2 regions of the Ferrimonas sp. SCSIO 43195 genome follow, and region 2 is predicted to be linked to the other one. Evidence: predicted binding sites of a transcription regulator. Region 2 holds the regulator's gene; the other holds the start of a gene.
What was found. Region 2 encodes MetJ, which represses methionine synthesis genes. Its sites were predicted from a motif close to TAGACGTCTAGACGTCTA; they were not measured.
Positions count from the first base shown of each region.

Region 1: the regulator MetJ is predicted to act here: its motif matches at 3,200-3,217, upstream of msrA (peptide-methionine (S)-S-oxide reductase MsrA).

Region 1 is NZ_CP072679.1:3,188,103-3,194,607, reverse strand. Features, by position in the region: gene pgm (phosphoglucomutase (alpha-D-glucose-1,6-bisphosphate-dependent)) at 1-678, shown strand, start outside; gene J8Z22_RS14900 (hypothetical protein) at 757-948, opposite strand; gene J8Z22_RS14895 (GNAT family N-acetyltransferase) at 1,304-1,822, shown strand; gene msrA (peptide-methionine (S)-S-oxide reductase MsrA) at 2,692-3,174, opposite strand; gene astE (succinylglutamate desuccinylase) at 3,307-4,353, shown strand; gene J8Z22_RS14880 (thiamine pyrophosphate-dependent dehydrogenase E1 component subunit alpha) at 4,578-5,753, shown strand; gene J8Z22_RS14875 (alpha-ketoacid dehydrogenase subunit beta) at 5,756-6,505, shown strand, end outside.
Region 2 is NZ_CP072679.1:4,428,703-4,435,207, forward strand. Features, by position in the region: gene metL (bifunctional aspartate kinase/homoserine dehydrogenase II) at 1-1,369, opposite strand, end outside; gene metB (cystathionine gamma-synthase) at 1,381-2,526, opposite strand; gene metJ (met regulon transcriptional regulator MetJ) at 2,707-3,024, shown strand; gene J8Z22_RS20480 (porin family protein) at 3,143-3,700, opposite strand; gene J8Z22_RS20485 (malic enzyme-like NAD(P)-binding protein) at 3,962-5,209, opposite strand; gene rpmE (50S ribosomal protein L31) at 5,585-5,797, opposite strand; gene priA (primosomal protein N') at 6,053-6,505, shown strand, end outside.

The DNA.
Region 1 (6,505 bases), 1.2 Mb from region 2:
AACCACTACCTGGCGGTAGCCATCGATTACCTGTTGGGACACCGGCCGAACTGGCGGGGCGATCTGCCCGTGGGTAAGACTCTGGTGTCTTCCGCCATTATCGACCGGGTGGTGGCCAGCTATGGTCGTCAACTGATGGAAGTCCCGGTAGGCTTTAAGTGGTTTGTATCCGGCCTGCACCAGGGCAATCTGGCGTTCGGCGGAGAAGAGAGCGCCGGAGCCAGCTTCCTGGATAAGCAAGGGCAGGCCTTTTCCACGGATAAGGACGGCTTTATTCTGGGACTGCTGGCGGCCGAAGTTCTGGCGGTGACCGGCCAGTCGCCGGCAGCGCGCTATCGTGAGTTGGAGCAGACGTTTGGACAGGCGTTTTATCGCCGACTCGATGCGCCGGCCAATGACGCGCAGAAGAGCCTGCTTAAGGCGATGGAGCCGGAGCAGGTGCAATCCGATACTCTGGCAGGCGAAGCCATCGTGGCGCGACTGACCCAGGCTCCGGGAAATGGCGCAGCCATCGGTGGACTCAAAGTGACCACGGAAAACGGCTGGTTTGCTGCTCGTCCATCCGGTACTGAAGCCATCTATAAGATCTACGCCGAAAGTCTGAAGAGCGAGGCGCATCTCGAACTGCTGCTTGAGGACGCCAAGGCCCTGGTCAGTGCGGTGTTTGAGGCGGAGTAGTCCTATCATCACGCACAAAAAAACGGCAGCCTCGGGCTGCCGTTTTTTGTGCCGCCGGCTAATGCGGCCGAGGTAACATCAGCACTGGCTGCGGCAGGATTTGTACTGGTTTTCGCAGTAGCGTTCGCTGGTGCCCGACTCGACACAGGCGTTGTGTTCCAACATGCACTGCCAGGCGCAGCTGTTCATGGCTGAGGCGCCGAAAATGGAGGCGCCAAAGGCAGCGCTGGCGGCCATGATCAGGGCGGCAAGGTGTTTTTTGGTCAACATGGTGAAGTCCTTTTTAAAATTTCCGTGAAATCATTGCAGCATGACTGCGGCAGCAGCGGTCGCCCTCGTTTTTAGGGCGGTGGCGCCGCTGCAGGTGGCCCGCGTGTCGTCGCAACGAAACTGGCATACTACTTCCTCGGAAAGTGAGTGGGTTATTGGCCAGTCCTTTCCGGGGCTTTGGTACTATCTCTTTATTTTTCAGGCTCCTGCAATCTTTGTTGGGTGTGAAATTGTGCCAGTGTTTTGCGATGGTGCACGGCAGAGATGTGCCCGCCGCGGTTGCGGATGAGAACCGTTGATTTATGCCTGCGTTTGCTGCAAATTCGGAATCTGGCTACTTGGCAAAGAGGCGGTAATGACAGAGGGAAAGGCCCTGAGCATAAGGCGACTGATGCCCGACGATGAAACCTGGTTGTTTGAGCTGGAACGGGATCCTGAAGTGATGCGTTACACCGACCGCGGCCCGCAGACCTTGGCGCAGATCCAGCAGCAGATGCCCGCTCTGCTGGCCGGCTATGACAACCCGCAAGGCCTTAAGCTGTGGGTAGTAACCCATCCACAGTTGGGAGACATCGGCACGGTGGCATTCTATCCGGGGGAGTCAGGACAGTATGAAGTGGGTTACAAGCTGGGGCGGAGCCACTGGGGACTCGGTCTTGGCAGCGCTGCCATGGCGGCGCTGATGGCCTGGGTGGCGGAGCACCACCCCGAAGCCCGGCTGGTGGCCGAGGTCTTTGAGCCCAATATTGCGTCGACCCGGATTTTGCAGCGGTTTGGCTTTACCCTGAGTAAGCGCTTCTACAATGAGGATCGCCAGATGTGGGATCAGCGGTTTGAGCGCCCCAGCATCGACGAACTTCCTCTAGGGGAGTGACCGCGCTTTTTGTCATTCTTGCGCAGGCGAGAATCCAGTGTCTTTCCCTGGATCAAAACCCAAGCCGCTGGGCCCTCGCGCTCGCAATGAGCGACCACTCCTCCCCTCCGTCGTGCCCGCGCACGCGGGTATCCAGTGTCTTTCCCTGGATCAAAACCCAAGCCACTGGGCCCTCGCGTTGGCAATGAGCGACCACTCTTCCCCCTCCGTCGTGCCCGCGCACGCGGGTAGCCAGCGTCTTTTCCAGGATCAAAACCCAAGCCGCTGGGCCTTCGCGTTCGCAAGGGCGACACGGTGAGGGTGAGGTGGTGTGGCAGGTGGAGGTAGACGCCATCAGCGTTAGTGTTGCACTCATCTCGCAACAACCTTCCCGTCGTGCCCGCGCACGCGTGCAGCCAGTGTCTTTCCCTGGATCAAAACCCAAGCCACTGGGCCCTCGCGTTCGCAAGGGCGACGGTGCCAATAGGGAGGGGGAGGAGTAAACGAGCAGTGATTGCGGTGCCGGTAGAGCTTGGAGTTGGTTGTTCTCCTCACTAACCTTAACCCCCCTCCGTCGTGCCCGCGCACGCGGGTACCTAGTGTCTTTCTCAGAATCAAAATCAAAGCCGCTGGGCCCTCGCGTTCGCAAGGGCGACACGGTGAGGGTGAGGTGGTGTGGCAGGTGGAGGTAGACGTCATCAGCGTTAGTGTTGCACTCATCTCGCAACAACCTTCCGTAGTGCCCGCGCACGCGGGTATCCAGTGTCTGTGCCTTTCGTCATTCTTGCGCAGGCGGGTATCCAGTGTCTTTTCCAGGATCAAAATCAAAGCCGCTGGGCCCTCGCGTTGGCAAGGGCGACGGTGCAACTTGGCAGGACTGGCGTTGCCGTTCAGTACAGGGCGATGTGACAGCTGGGCAGGTCGTGCTTGTCGAAATAGCCCTGGTGATACTCCTCAGCGGGATAAAACGGCGCTATCGGCTCAATGGCGGTGACGATGGTTTTTTCTTTCCAGTAGCCCTGCGCTTGCTGATGGGCCTTGGAGGCCTCTGCGAGCTGGCGTTGTGTGTCGTCGTGGAAGAAGATCACGCTGCGGTACTGGCTGCCGTGATCGTCACCCTGTTGATTGAGCGTGGTGGGGTTGTGGAACTGCCAGAAGGTCTCCAGCAAGGTCTGGTAGCTGATGGTGGACTCATCGAACTCCACCTGGACCACTTCGGCGTGGCCGCTGGTGCCGGTTTTGACCTGATCGTAGCTTGGGTTGGCCTGTTCGCCGCCCATGTAGCCACAGACCGCCGATGTGACCCCATCCAGCTGTTTGAAGAACTGCTCAACACCCCAAAAACATCCTGCACCAAAGGTGGCAATGGCCATAGTATGACTCCTTGATTCGAACTTCTAGACGTCTAAACATCTAAGTGTCTGCAAACTGTATCAGCTCCGTGACAGATTGCAACCTCGAATCTTAATCGGCGGGGGTGCGACAATGAGGCAACAGAGGCTACAATGGCCGCCACAAGAAAAAAGCAATTGGAGTGCGACGTGTTATTTGAACACCAGGATCTATTGGCGCTGACCTTGGCGCATCCCCAGCCCCACAAGCAACCGCAAAGCCGTACCCTGAAGGACGGCACTCAACTGACCCTGATTGATACCGGCATTCTGGCGATAGAGCCGCCCCAGCCCGGTGACAGCGACATCGTGCTGTCCTGTGGCGTTCATGGAAACGAAACCGCCCCCATTGAGTTGGTGAATGAGTTGGTGAACGCCATCCTCAGCGGTGACCTGGTGTGCCGACAGCGACTGCTGGTGCAATTGGGCAACCCCGAGGCGATGCTGAAGGGAACCCGTGGCGTGAAGGAAAACATGAATCGCTTGTTCAGCGGCGCCCATGCCCTGGGGGAGCAAAATTCCGAGAAGGTGCGGGCCCGTTTGCTGGAGCAGACCGTACGCGATTTCTACCACCAACGCGGGCGCAAGCGCTTCCACTATGACCTGCATACCGCCATACGTGACTCGCAGCGGGAAAAGTTTGCGGTTTATCCTTACCGTCCAGGGCGTGCCTGGAGCATCGAGCAGATTCGATTCCTGGCGGGCTGCGGGGTAGAGACCATTCTGCTTTCTCACAACCCGACAACGACCTACAGTTACTACTCTTCCAATGAATTTGGTGCCGATGCCTTTACGGTGGAGTTGGGCAAGGTCTACCCGTTTGGCCAGAATGACATGAGCCGGTTTGAGGCCTGCAAAAAACAGCTGGCCAGGCTGATTGCTGCCCAGACTCTCGAGTATCCGCCGTTGTCACAGAGCGTGGTGTTTGACGTCTGTCAGGTGGTCAACAAACAGCACGAGGCGTTCCACTTTAGCTTCGATGATGCACAGGCCAACTTTACCGAATACCCGCCGGGTGCCTTGTTGGCGCAGGATGGGGAGACCGACGTCCGAGTGGGCAAGGTGGCAGAGTCCATTGTTTTTCCAAACGCCAAGGTGGCGTTGGGCCAGCGGGCCTTGCTGACGGTGGTCCCTACTGCCATTGACGACAGATTTGAATAAAGACACTAATGCGGATGGCAACCGGGCTGTAAATAATGCGATACAGTCGAAAAAATGTGATCACGATCAAGGGGCGACAATCAGTTGAGCGCCCCGGTTAGCGGCAGTACTCTTTAGCCTAACTATAACAAGCCCCGCGCGAGGCCGGTCACCTCAGGATCAGACCATGCCGGGTATAACAATGGCCAGGAACACTGGCCCCAGACACAAGACGGAAGCGACCGATGAGCCTCGAACCTCAGCATCAGGTGCACAAGGCCGTGATGACCTCTGGTCACGCCCTTAAGATCCCTGTACTTAAGATACTGCAATCCGACGGAACCCCCTATGCCGATGCCTCTTTGCCGGACATCGATCAGCAATTGGCCCTGAAAATCTACGACACCAGTGTGTTTACCCGAGTGTTGGATGAGCGCATGCTCGCCGCCCAGCGTCAGGGACGCATCAGCTTCTACATGACCTGCATCGGCGAAGAAGCGGCGGTGGTGGGCAGTGTGGCGGCCTTGGGTGACAAGGACATGATCATGGCCCAGTATCGCGAGCAAGCAGCGTTGCGCTACCGCGGTTTTACTACCGAACAGTTTATGAACCAGATGTTCTCTAACGAGAAAGATCTGGGTAAGGGTCGGCAGATGCCGATTCACTATGGCAGTCGTGAGCTGAACTACATGACGGTGTCATCCCCCCTCGGCACCCAGATCCCTCAAGCCTCCGGCTACGCCTATGGTCAGAAACGGGCCGGCCATGACGCAGTAACACTGTGTTATTTCGGTGAGGGCGCCGCCTCCGAAGGGGATTTTCACGCCGGCCTGAACATGGCCGCGGTGTTGAACTGCCCGGCGATCTTCTTCTGTCGTAACAACGGCTACGCCATCTCAACGCCGACCGAAGAGCAGTTTGCCGGCGACGGCATTGCGCCTCGCGGCGTTGGCTATGGCATCGATACCATCCGCGTTGACGGCAATGACATGCTGGCGGTGCTGGCAGCCACCCAGCAGGCGCGGGCCATTGCGGTGGCGGAGAACAAGCCGGTGCTGATCGAAGCGATGAGTTATCGTCTTGGGGCCCACTCCAGCTCTGATGACCCGTCTGGCTATCGCTCTCGTGAGGAGGAAGCCAAGTGGCGTGAACACGATCCGGTGCTGCGCTTCAAACTGTGGTTGATGAATCAGGGTTGGTGGACCGAGGAACAGGACAACGAGTTGCATGAGCGCTATCGAAAAGAGGTGCTGGCGGCGGTCAAGGTGGCCGAGAAGTTGCCACGCCCGGCCTATGCCACCCTGGTGACCGACGTCTACGATCAGGTGCCCCAGCATTTGCAGCAGCAGCTGCGTCAGACCCGGGAACACATGGCACGCTACCCCGACGTGTACCCTCAAGACACGGATAAGGAGGCGTAATCATGGCCCAGATGAATCTATTACAAGCGGTGAACAGCGCCATGGACATCGCCATGGCCAGCGACGACAGTGCGGTGGTCTTCGGTGAAGACGTGGGCCACTTCGGTGGTGTGTTCCGGGCGACCTCCAAGCTGCAGGAGAAGTACGGCAAGGATCGTTGCTTCAATACCCCGCTGACCGAGCAGGGGATCATCGGCTTTGCCAATGGTTTGGCGGCCCAGGGCAGTACCGCCATTGCTGAAATTCAGTTCGCGGATTACATCTTCCCGGCCTTTGATCAGCTGGTGAATGAGTCTGCCAAATTCCGCTACCGCAGTGGCAACGAGTTCAATGTTGGCAGCCTGACGGTACGCACTCCCTATGGCGGCGGCATTGCTGGTGGCCACTACCATTCCCAGTCACCGGAAGCTTACTTCACCCACACCCCGGGGCTGAAGATTGTGGTGCCACGCAACCCCTATGAGGCGAAAGGTTTGCTGCTGGCCTCCATTCGTGACGACAACCCGGTGGTGTTCTTTGAGCCGAAACGATTGTACCGGGCCTCGGTGGGGGAGGTGCCGGAAGGCGATTACAGCATCTCCCTGTCCAAGGCGGAAGTGGTGCAAAACGGCACCGACATCACCCTGTTGGGCTGGGGCGCTCAGATGGAGTTGATTGAGAAAGCCGCCAAGATGGCTGCCGATCTTGGCATTAGCTGTGAAATCATCGACCTGCGTACGCTGCTGCCCTGGGATGTGGACACCGTGGCCAAG
Region 2 (6,505 bases):
ACTGCTGGCGGGCAAACAGATCCAGCCAGGCGCTGCCGATATTGCCTTTACCGGCCAGCACGATACCGATGCGCTTACGTGGCCCGGCACAGCGGCGGTGCACCGAGGCCACCAAGGCGTTGACTTGTGATTGTGGCACCAGGCTGACCAGCGCCTGAGGATGGCGGAAACACGGCAATGCGCGTCGCCCCAACAGGCGGGAAAACGCCCCCGCCAACCGCGCCGGATGTTGGCTCACGACCCCCACCAGGCCATAACTGTCATCCCTGCTCGGCTGACTCAACCCCAGTGAGGCCGCCTGAGTAAGCAGGGCTTCGCCCAGGCTGCGGGATTGCTCCGACGTCAGCGCCAACGACAACGACTGCGGGTAACTGGCCAGAGGCGTAATCCCCTGTTGAGCCAACCACCCCAGCAAACGGCCAAAGTCCGTGGCCTCTCCCTGCCACTGATGCAGCGCCACCTGGTTCAGGCTGGTGACCACCGGCTCGGTTTGCTCGCTGCCCGACGGCAGGATGCGGGTATAGTCGGCGTCCGGGGTAAAACTGGACCGAACATTGAGGGTCAGGTTCACCTGCCGCAGCGGCTGCAAGCTTCGACAGTGCAACACTGGCGACCCCAGCTTGGCCAGTTGATCGGCCTCGTCGAGACTGAGGCTGGATTGCAAGCGGGCGTCGGTCAGCACGTTGGGGTCGGCATTATAGATGCCGGCGACATCGGTCCAGATGGTCACCTCGGCCACCTCCGCCAGCGCGGCAATCAAAGTGGCGCTGTAATCGGAACCGTTGCGCCCCAACAACCGGGTGCGGCCGCCGCCATCACTGCCGTAATAGCCGGTGATCACCAGCCGCTGATTGGGGCGCTCGGCCAGACAGCGGTGCAACCGCTGTGCCGACCCCGCCCAATCCGGCTGTGGCTGTACCCCGGCGTGCAGAATCAGGAAATCACGGGCATCCAGTGCCGTGGCGGGTGCCCCCTGCTGACACAACAACGCCGCCAGCAACCGCGCTGACCACAACTCACCAAAAGCCTGAACCTCGGCACCGTCGACGCCCTGACTTTGCAGCAACTGCTGCAACTGCCGCTGATCCGCGTCCAAGGCCGCTGCCAGGCCGGCGCCCTGCTCACCGAGCAGGGCCTGCACCAGTTGCTGCTGGAAGCCGATCACCGCCTCCAGCTCCGGCTGCCAGGCCAGATCGCTGCTGGCCAGAGCCACCAGTTTCAACAGCGCGTTAGTGGTCTTACCCGCCGCCGACACCACCACCAGATCGCCACACTGGCCCTGGGTTTGAATGACGTGGGCCACTCGCCGATAGCACTCGGCATCGGCCAGGCTGGATCCCCCGAATTTATGAAGCTGCTTACCGCTCACTCTGCTGCTCCTTATCCCAGTGCCTGACTCAGATCCGCCACCAAATCCTCGCTGTCTTCAATGCCGACCGACAAACGAATCAGAGTCTCCTCGATGCCGGCAGCCACACGGGCCTCGGGATCCATGGCCGCATGGGTCATGGTGGCAGGGTGTGCCACCAGGCTCTCGACCCCGCCCAGGCTTTCCGCCAGCGAGAACAGTTGCAAGCGACTGAGGAAGGCGCGCACTTCGGTTTCGCCCCCCTTAAGCTCAAAACTGAGCATGGCGCCGAAGCCGGATTGCTGACGCCGGGCCAACTCATGACCGGGGTGGCTTTCCAGTCCGGGATAGTGCACTCGGGCCACCGCCGGGTGCGCCTGCAACAGCGCCACCACCGCTTCGGCGTTGGCCTGGTGCTGCTTCATCCGCAATGGCAGGGTTCGAAGGCCACGCAGGGTCAGGAAACTGTCGAACGGCGCACCGGTGATCCCCAGGCAGTTGCCCCACCAGGCCAGTGACTCTGCCAACTCCGGGTCTTTGGCCACCACCGCGCCGCCCACCACATCGGAGTGGCCGTTGATGTACTTGGTGGTGGAGTGAATGACAATGTCGGCCCCCAGAGTCAACGGCTGCTGCAGCACCGGCGACAGGAAGGTGTTGTCGGCCACCACCAGGGCACCGACGGCCTTGGCCTGCCGAGACACGGTCTCCACATCCACCACCCGCAGCAGCGGGTTGCTTGGAGTTTCCAGCCACACCATTTTCGGATTCAACGCCAATGCCTGCGCTAGGGCGGCTTCGTCGCCTTGATCGACCACCGACAACTCGAAGGCACCTTTGGCCGCCAGGTTAGTAAACAGACGGTAGCTGCCGCCATAACAGTCGTGGGGCACCACCAGGCGCTCGCCGGGCTTCAGCAGGCTGACCGCCAGGGTCACTGCCGCCATGCCGGTGGCGGTGATCACCGCATCGTGACCTTGCTCCAGCTGGGCAATCGCCGACGCCAGGGTGTCCCGGGTCGGGTTGCCGGAGCGGGTGTAGTCGTACTGGCGGGGCTGGTTGAAGTCCGCAAAGGTGTAGTTGCTGGACAGGTAGATGGGTGGCACCACGGCGCCATGAGTCAGATCGCTGTCGATGCCCTCACGGGCGGCAATGGTGGCTGGCTTTGGGGTACTCATCCGTGGCTCCTGATTATTCTGTGATCGCAAGATGTCTGGACGTCCAAAGTAACCAATCTAAATTTGGGCGTCAAGGCGTTTAGACGTCTAAACGTTTATAGGTTAAGATGTCGACAAGTTGACTCCACCGCCGGAGTCGTTAAAATTTGCCCCGTTAACTTACGTTTAAGGCAGCTAAGAATGAGCACAGAGTGGAGTGGTGAATACATCAGCCCGTACGCAGAGCACGGGAAAAAGAGTGAACAGGTGAAGAAAATCACCGTGTCCATCCCCTTGGGTGTGTTGAAATTGCTGACCGACGAGCGTACCCGACGCCAGGTCGGAAACCTGCGTCACGCCACCAACAGCGAGCTGCTGTGCGAGGCGTTTCTGCACGCCTTCACCGGTCAACCGCTGCCGGTCGATGAGGATCTGAGAAAGGATCGCCCCGACACCATTCCCGCTGCCGCCAAAGAGCAGATGGAAGCACTGGGCATCACCTGGGAAGATCTGGACTGATTGCTGTCTGGCATCACAGCAATGCGGCCGCCACTGGGGCCGTTTTCGCTGCCCGCCAGCCTTGCTGAGCTGAATACAAAAAAGGGGGCCTGATGGCCCCCTTTTGATTGCAGACTGTTTAGAACTGGTAGTGCAGGCCCAGGTTGATCTGGGACAGATCAGTATCGATCTCAATACGACTGAAGTCTTCGTGCTCCAGATCGCCGCTCATAGACTCATAACCCAGACGCAGGTTGAGGTTGTCGGTCAGGGCCGCGTTCACCCCCAGGCCCCACATAAAGCCGACACCGTAGAAATCCTGATCGCCAAGGCGGGTATCGACACTCACCAGCATGCTGGCCAGGCCCAGTTTGCCGTAGACCGAGAAGGTGTCATTGATAACAGCGGTAAACTTCGGCGCAATGGTGAACGCCGCGGCATAGGCTTCGTCTTCATCTTCCAGCTTGTAGTCGCTGGTCACGAACAGCGTCGATTCCAATCCGAACCACTCGTTGAAGTTGTAGCCGCCGTAGGCACCAAAGCCCGCTTCCGACTTATCAAAATCTTCCACTTCCAGGGTGGTGCTGCTGACAAAACCGCCCACATAGAAGCCGGTCTGATCCACTGCCGCCATAGCGGCGCTGGAGCCCAACATGGCCAGCAACACCAACCCGGAACCGATTGTTCTTTTCATCATCTCTCCAAATACCATCGGGGTTAATCCGATAAGATATCATGAGCGAGTGCAATCAATTAAACAATTTAAACATGTAAATCAGTAACTTATTATTAATAACGACAGACTTTGCATCCGCACTGAATAGCCATGCACAGCGAATTCTGCCGCCGATGCTGTCGCACTGAGGCCTGCCGACCAATTCACCGCCAGTGACAAGGTGGGGTGTTACTCAAAAAAAAAGGCAGCGCCCTGCGCTGCCTCAATTGTCGCCGGTCGGCGTTAATCGATCATGTAGTGGTCCGGCAGGGTCTCGATCTCCGCCACACCGGACTCAATGGCCGCCTGGGCCACCGCCTTGGCCACTCGAGGCAGCAGGCGTGGATCCATCGGCTTGGGCAGCACGTATTCGGCACCAAAGCTAAGGCTGCTGACCTGGTAGGCATCCAGTACCGACTGCGGTACCGGCTCCTTGGCCAGTTCACGAATCGCTTCCACCGCCGCCACCTTCATCTCGTCGTTGATGGCCCGGGCACGAACGTCCAGGGCACCACGGAAGATGAACGGGAAGCACAGCACGTTGTTGACCTGGTTCGGGTAGTCGCTGCGACCGGTTCCCATGATCACATCCGGGCGTGCGGCCTTGGCCAGCTCGGGACGAATCTCCGGATCCGGGTTGGAGCAGGCAAACAGCACCGGCTTGTCGCCCATCAACTTAACCTGCTCTTCGGTCAGCAGATCCGGGCCAGACACCCCCACAAACACGTCGGCATCCTGAATCACATCTGTCAGGGTGCGCTTATCGGTGTTGTTGGCAAACAGCTTCTTATACTCGTTGAGGTCATCGCGACGGGTGTGAATCACCCCTTTGCGATCCAACATGTAGATTTTTTCGCGCACGGCGCCGCACTTAATCAGCAACTCCATGCAGGCAATGGCCGCCGCACCGGCGCCCAGGCAGATGATGGTGGATTCTTCCAGCTTCTTGCCCTGAATCTCCAACGCGTTGAGCATGCCCGCCGCGGTCACAATGGCGGTGCCGTGCTGGTCATCGTGGAACACCGGTACCTGGCAGCGCTCAACCAGCTGCTTCTCGATTTCAAAACACTCCGGTGCCTTGATGTCTTCCAGGTTGATGCCGCCGAAGGTGTCGGCAATGTTGGCGACGGTATCGATAAACTCTTCCTGAGTGCGGTGCTTCACCTCAATGTCGATGGAATCGATATTGGCGAAACGCTTAAACAGCAGAGACTTGCCTTCCATTACCGGTTTCGAGGCCAGAGGGCCCAGGTTGCCCAGACCCAGAATCGCGGTGCCGTTGGTGATCACCGCAACCAGATTGCCTTTGTTGGTGTATTTATAAGCATCTGCAGGGTTGGAGGCGATTTCACGAACCGGTTCAGCAACACCCGGGCTGTATGCCAAAGCCAGATCGTGTTGTGTTTCCGCTGGCTTTGTCAGGGCAATACTGATTTTGCCGGCAACGGGTTGGGCGTGATATTCGAGCGCTTGTTCGCGGAGGTCTGCCATTCTCTTAATTCCAGTCACTACATTTATTTTAAGGGAGGGGTACAGTCGCATGAAACCTTACTCCTCTGGCCTGAATTTGCAACCGATGTTGTCATTAGCGCTTGATATAACAGGCAATTCCGACCAGTTTCATTGCCAACAAGGCAAAAGTAACAAAATACTCATGCATCGTTCAGTAAAAGTGACTAAATGAAAAAATAAACTAATTCAGCACTGACAGTAATATAGGGAAAAATGTCAGTTTAAAGGCGAGTTTTGGCTATTTGAATGGTAAAAAAGACTGACCAATTTAAATAGTCTGTTTGGGTCGAATTTATTTCAGACCTCAACGAAAAAGGGCACCCAATGGGTGCCCTTTTCCTAAAACGGGTCGGCTTACTTGGAAGACAGCGCGCCGAAACGTTTCTTGAACTTGTCCACACGGCCGCCGGTGTCCAGAACTTTCTGCTTACCGGTGTAGAATGGGTGACAAGAAGAACATACGTCCAGGTGCAGATCTTTACCTACGGTAGAACGAGTCTTGATTACGTTACCGCAAGAGCAAGTAGCATTGATTTCAGCGTACTCTGGGTGAATACCTTGTTTCATTGGGAAAACCTCAGTTAAGGCCGTATCGCTATCCGATCCAAAGCCGGACACCATACGTCGTTATTGACAATTTTAAGGCGCGTAATGGTACATGATGTAACCAACCGCCGCAAGCATCAATCCGCCTCCATAGTATCATTGTTCCAGCTCTGATAGGGTAGTCAGGCGCCGTGGTAGGATCCCTGCGATGGCAGCAAAAACCGGGTCCCGCCAGCACCCGGATCGCCCATGCCGCTACTATAATGAGACAGCTCAGTGTACATTCAGGTCGCCCTGCCCGTTCCCCTTCGCCAACTGTTCAGCTATTTACCTGCTGCTGACCAACCACTGCCGCAGCCCGGCTGTCGGGTCGAAGTGCCGTTTGGCCGTCAATCGATGGTCGGCGTGGTGGTGACCATCAGTGACCACAGCGATCTGCCGGACAACAAACTGAAACCCATCGACCGGGTGCTGGACCCGGCGCCGGTGCTGGACGACACCCTGTGGCAGTTGTCCCGCCTGGCGGCGCGGTATTATTGCAGCCCCATAGGCATGGTACTGAATCAGCTGCTGCCGGTGAAACTGCGACAGGGAGAGTCGGCGCAGCCACAGCCGATCAAGCTGTGGCAACTGACCGAGGCCGGCCGCCGCGCCGACCTCGATGGCCTTAAACGCGCCTTTCAGCAGCAACGCCTGCTGGCCTACCTGCAGACCCAGACTCAGATCGCC